Regions from separate parts of the Tissierella sp. QWL-11 genome, predicted to be linked through region 2. Evidence: riboswitches for the same ligand, from Rfam matches in the RefSeq annotation. Region 2 holds a riboswitch; the other holds the start of a gene.
The links. Region 2 has a riboswitch for lysine ahead of AC4PG3_RS11895 (APC family permease). Riboswitches for the same ligand answer to the same signal wherever they lie in the genome.
Positions count from the first base shown of each region.

Region 1: another riboswitch for lysine. It lies ahead of AC4PG3_RS02755 (transporter substrate-binding domain-containing protein); the one in region 2 lies ahead of AC4PG3_RS11895 (APC family permease).

Region 1 covers NZ_CM178750.1:574,613-577,831, reverse strand. Annotated here, with positions in the region: gene AC4PG3_RS02760 (amino acid ABC transporter permease) at 5-757, opposite strand; gene AC4PG3_RS02755 (transporter substrate-binding domain-containing protein) at 814-1,680, opposite strand; lysine riboswitch at 1,813-1,995, opposite strand; gene AC4PG3_RS02750 (hypothetical protein) at 2,090-2,470, opposite strand; gene AC4PG3_RS02745 (HAD hydrolase family protein) at 2,640-2,771, opposite strand; gene AC4PG3_RS02740 (N-acyl-D-amino-acid deacylase family protein) at 2,861-3,219, opposite strand, start outside.
Region 2 covers NZ_CM178750.1:2,385,052-2,388,270, forward strand. Annotated here, with positions in the region: gene AC4PG3_RS11885 (ABC transporter ATP-binding protein) at 1-649, opposite strand, end outside; gene AC4PG3_RS11890 (TetR/AcrR family transcriptional regulator) at 729-1,364, opposite strand; lysine riboswitch at 1,499-1,680, shown strand; gene AC4PG3_RS11895 (APC family permease) at 1,767-3,137, shown strand; gene AC4PG3_RS11900 (amidohydrolase) at 3,158-3,219, shown strand, end outside.

The DNA of each region.
Region 1 (3,219 bases), 810 kb from region 2:
CCTCCTATCTCATCGGTGTTTCTGGTCTTTTTACCTGCATCTGATTTCCTATAATATTATAATTCTTAGGACCATCTAATCTCTTTTCTATATATCTTAATATCCTAGTTACAGTAAATGTCAAAACAAAGTATATGATACTTGTAATAAAAAAAGTCTCAAAAAATCTAAATGAATTGCCGGCTATAGTTGTACTTTGAAAATATAATTCTGTAACTCCTATTACATTCAATACAGATGTATCTTTTATATTTACTACAAATTCATTTCCTGTTGCAGGAAGTATATTTCTAATTACTTGTGGAAGTATTACGTTGAACATTGTTTGAACATGATTCATCCCTATTGCATGGGCTGCTTCAAATTGACCCTTATCTATGGAAAATATACCTCCCCTTACTATTTCCGACATATATGCACCTGTATTTATGGAAACAATGAATATAGCTGCTGCTGTTCTATCCATATCTATTCCAAAAGCTGATGCAGAACCATAAAATATTACCATTGATTGAACCATCATAGGAGTTCCACGGAAAAATTCTATATATGCTGAAAGTATTCCATTCACTATATTTAATACTATCTTTTTAATTCCTCTTTCTGGTTTTGGTATTGTCCTTACAACTCCTATTAATAGACCTATTGCAGAACCTATTATAGTACTTATTATGGATATTAAAAGAGTCATACCTGCACCACGAATAAACATAGGCCAATTATTTATAAATATCTTTTCTATAACTTCAAAACTCATAGTTTCACTCCTTTACACAATTCGAAACTGACCAGCTGGCCAGTTTCGAACTTAAATTATTGAGCTGCTGGTTGATTTTTTATAACTTCAGACATAATCTCCTGTCTTTCTTCTTCTGAAATCTGAGAAAGAGCCTCATTTACATCATCTTTTAATTCGCTATCCTTTACAAGCCCTACAGCTATTGCAGTGTCCTCATCTGATGTCTCAAATCCAGAATCAAATTCTACAAAAGCAAAGTTTTCATTTGCAGATGAAGCACTCTCACCCTCTGGTCTCTCTGATACATATCCATCAATTATTCCTGATTCTAAAGCTACTCTCATAGCAGGAAAGTCTGTCATAGCTGTTTGCTTTTCCACTCCTGGTATTTGATCTATAACTGTATAGTGGAAAGTTGTATTTTGTCCAGTTATCTTTGCACCACTAAAGTCTTCTAAAGTAGTTGCATTTTCATATTCTCCACCTTTTTTTACAACCATTACTAGGTCAGATTTATAATAAATATCTGAAAAGTCTATTGCCTCCATACGTTCTGCTGTAGGTGACATTCCCGCTATAATTGCATCTATTTTTCCTGATTGTAATGATGGCACAAGTCCGTTCCATTGCGTCTTTACAATAACTAATTCTTTTCCTAAACTTTCTGCTATTCTCTTTGCTATTTCTACATCATATCCACCTGCATATTCTGAGTTTCCTTCTATTGGAACTCCTTCATTGGAATCATCTAATTGAGTCCAGTTAAAAGGTGCATATCCAGCTTCCATACCTACTTTAAAAGTATTATCTTCATCTTGGCTTTCTCCATTTTCTATAGGAGTATCTTCATCAGGAGTTTCATCTCCATTTGAACTACATCCTATTAAGAAGCTACTTGCAATTAAACTAAGTACTAAAAGTAATAATAATCTTTTTTTCATCTTTAATCTCTCCCTTTTATATTTCAATTTTAAATTTAACATTTAACTCGTTGTATTAAAAAAACACCTAACGAGTTGTCAGGTGCTTATATGCGTATAGCAAAGCTAGACATCCTCTCCTTTTCTTGATCATAGTGAGATAGCTCAACATCATAATATGGATCAAATACTATGATGACAGTACTAGATTTGTTGAATCTAGCCCCAGCAATAGATTTTGGTATCTATAACTTCGGCGATAAATCCTTTCTACATACTTCACAGGATTCCGTCCTCTGTATGTGTACTCTTAGTTATCGCGCCTCTACCTCATCTGAAAGAAGGATGAGGATTTTTATTAAGTTTTAATTTTATATAGCATAACACGCAATTTTATAATTGTCAAGTAAGTTTATCAGATTTTTCTATATTATTTTACTAGTTTTAGTTTAGATATATCATATGCGTTCTTAGTAGTCAGCATCTCCATAACATTTAAATCTTCTCTTAAATCCCTTACCTCATCATGCACCCCTTGAATCTCATGATGTAGTTCTTCTGCTAAAAGATTCAAATCTTCTTTAGTAGCTAAATTCTTTATGTCATCTTTAGTGACAAAATCTTTTAAGTCTTCCTTAGTCGCAAAGTTTTTTAAGTCTTCCTTAGTTGCAAAGTCTTTTAGGTCTTCTTTGGTTGCAAAGTCTTTTAGGTCTTCTTTGGTTGCCATTTCTCTTTTCATTTCTTGCATTTCAGCTTTCATACCTTGCATCTCAGTATAAAGTTTTTCTAGCAATTCCATAGTTTTATCCATCTTTGCACTCTCCTATAATATAGTAATTTTATTATATCATTTAATAGAGTAGTTTTACAATTATATTTATTATAAATCCTTTATTATATTAAATACGCTCTCTTCATTGTTATCAAATTCCAAAACACTCTCCTACCTATTTTAAAGGCTTAGATCAGAGTTTTCATATTTATTCCAATACATGAATTTTTAAATTATTTAATCCACTTCCTATAGCAATTATATCCTCTATATTTATCTTTAATTCCTTAGATAGAAACTTTAGTGTATTTACCTTAGTTGCTCCTTTAGTTTTGAATATAAACCAATATATGATTTTAAGTATACATTATTATGAAAAATAAAATAGTGTAGCTTACATTTATTTATATAAGCTACACTATTCCGAACTTACCTTTTTTTAAATTTTAAAACTTTCCCTGCTTTTTGTGGTTGAGGATTTCCACCTTTTACTAAAATCTTCCCATTAACTAATACATAATCAATGCCTATAGGATATTGATTTGGATTAGTATAATCTCCTTTATCTATAACTGTATTTGGATCTAAAATAACTATGTCTGCCGCATAATTTTCTTTTAGTAGTCCTCTATCATCTAGACCTAAAACTTCTGCTGATTTGCCAGTCATCTTATGAATAGCAGTTTCTAAAGAAAAAGCTTTTTCTTCTCTTACATATTTTCCTAAAACTCTTGGAAAAGATCCATATAACCTTGGATGTGGTTTACCTCCCATAATTCCATCTGTAC
Region 2 (3,219 bases):
AGTTTTTAGGTGAATCTATTAACTTTATTTCTCCATCAACTATAAATGCTACTCTATCGCATAGTTCATCTGCTATAAACATATTGTGAGTAGTTAAAAATACAGTTACACCCTCCTCATTTTTTTCCTTTATTATCTTTTTTATATCTGCGGCAATTGTAGGATCAAGACCTGTAGTAGGTTCATCTAAAAACCACAATTCTGGATTATTTATCATAGATCTTGCAAAAGTCAATCTATGCTTCATACCTTTTGAAAATTCACCTGCTTTTATATTTTCTTTGCCTTCTAATCCTACAAGTTTTAAAAGTTCCTGAGGCTCTCTTGTATCTACATCAAATAACTTTCTATAGAAATCTAAATTTTCCTTAGCTGTAAGTTTACTATACACATTTGACTGTTCAAAACTCATTCCAATTTTGTTAAACATTTGTTTTGAAATCTCTTTGATATTATATCCAGCAACCCATGCCTCTCCTTTTTGAAGCTGTAATAGTCCTGTTAAAATATTTTGAGTAGTTGATTTACCTGCTCCAGATGGGCCTAAAAATCCAAATATCTCTCCCTTTTCTACTTCAAAGCTTACGTCTTTAACTTGATATTTTTCGTCCCTATTATAAGAATGATATAGATTTTTTACTTTTATCATAAAAACACCCCTTTACTTGAAAATAAATTTATATCTATAAAAATATCAAAACAATAACTTTCTTATTCTTTATAAAAACTTATTCTTTATAAAAAGACTTCTTCAAAAAGTCTATATATTCATAAATTTCTTTTTCAGTAGATTTATAATTAAATTCCCCATTAGATGAAATAATACTATTTCGTTTTTCTTCACTATATTTCTCTAAAGTCCACCTTATAATATTTACTGCTTTCTCTGTGTCTATATCATCTTTTAAAACTGAAAAATCAATATTATAGGTATAAATATCCATATATACCTTTGGGTTAAAATCTTCGCTTATCTTCATCATATCTTCTAAAGACTTGTCTTTAAAAGCGTTTATTGAGAAGTCCAATAAATATGGATACTCATTAAAAATTTTCAATTTAATCATAGATATTTCTTTTATCCTTAAAAATATATCTCTTTGATTCCAGTCTAGTTCCTTATTAATCCTTTCCATAATAATCTCAATAGTGAATTTTTGTAAATATTTATAGAGATTTTCCTTTGTTTGAAAATAATGATACAGTAACCCCTTTGACACCCTAGCATTTTCTACAATTATATTTGTAGATGCCTTTTCATATTCATTTTTTGAAAATTCTTCCAAAGCACTATTTATTATTCTATTTAATTTTTCCTCATCAGCATTGTTTATTAGTTCTCCTATTTTTCTCACCTCTATCATTTTGACTATCTAAGTCAATTTTATTGTATCACTAATAGACCAATGTAGTCAATAATTTAATCTTAAATTTATTTGACAAATATATATTATTGTGCTATTATATTGAAAATTCATAAAAATCCTCATCCTCTTTTGGGTGAGGTAGAGGCGCGATAATTAAAAGTAATCATATGGAGACCGGAAATCTTTGAAATATGACAAAAGGAATTACCGCCGAAGCAGTAGATACCAAAATCTATTGCTGGGACTAGATTTAATAGGTCTAGAACTGTCATCATAATTTCTGATCCATTTATGATGTTGAGCTATCTCACTATGATCAAAAAGGAGGATAGGTGTATACTTTTGTATTGAAAACATCTAATTCTATTAGATGTTTATTTTATTTTAAGGAGGATTTTAATGGCTAATAATAATGATACATTAAATGAAAGTTTGAACTCTGAGTTTAAAAAAGAAATTAGTCTTTTTGGTGGAGTAAGTATTTTAGGTGGAATAATGATAGGTTCCGGAATATTTTATTTAGGATCCTATGTTTTAATCAGAGCAGGCATGAGTCTTGGATTAGCTCTTTTATGTTGGGTTCTTGGAGGTGTTATCTCCTTACTTGGAGGAATTTGCTATGCTGAACTAGGTGCAGCAGACCCAAGTGCTGGAGGTCTTACTGTTTACTTAAATAAAGCATATTCTCCCATAGTTGGATTTCTTGCAGGATTTAATAGTTGGCTAATAGGAGGCCCTGGTTCTATTGCAGCTTTAGCTATTGCACTGCCTACTGCCTTAACTGCTGTCATACCTATGGGTGAATGGACTGTAAAACTATTTGCCATAGCTTTAATAATTATGCTTACAACAGTAAACTACTTTGGAGTAAAATCAGCATCTAAACTACAAAATATATCAATGATTGCAAAATTAATTCCAATCGGCATTATAATGGTTCTTGGTCTTATCTTTGGAGATGTTTCTCCCGATTTAAGCTTAACCCCTAAAACTGGTGATGTAAGTTTTGGATCTATAATTAGTATGGTTGCCTTTGCTGTAGTTGCAAGTTTATGGGCATATGAAGGATGGACTAATCTAAATACTGTAGCTGAAGAAGTAAAAAACCCTAAGAAAAATTTACCTTTAGCAATTGTCATTTCAATAGTATCTATTACAATTCTATATACATTATTTAATTATTCAATCTATAAAGTGTTACCCTTTAGTGAAATTGAAAGTTTAATAGCAAATGATCAATTCTATTTAGGAACACATGTAGCTGAAAAATTAATGGGGAGCACTGGAGGCATTTTGGTTACATTAGGTATGGTTATATCAATGTTTGGAGCTTTAAATGGTTGTATATTAGCTTTTCCTAGAATGTACTATGCAATGAGTGAAGAAGGTCATTTCTTTGAAAGTTTTAAAAAATTGCATCCAAAATACAAAGTACCTTATGCTCCATTAATTGCTCAAGCTGTTATATCCATTGCCCTTGTGCTTTTAAGAAACCTTAGTCAATTGACTTCACTTGTAGTATTTTCAGGTATGATTTTTAATACTTTAGGTGTATATGCAGTTATGATTTATAGAAGAAAATTTCCAAAGGCTGAAAGACCATATAAGGTAATAGGATATCCTGTCACTGTTATTTTGACAACTATTCTATTTATAGGTCTTATGGCAAATACATTTATTGAAGACCCTCAAACCTCTATAATAGGATTGACTGTACCAGCTATTGGAGTTTTAGTATATATGTACTTTGATAAAAAAATTAAAGCTTAAATCTACGAGGAGATGATTTTTTGAGAACAATTTTAAAAAACGGAAAAATTTATATTGAAAAAGGTAATTTTCAACAGGCAAT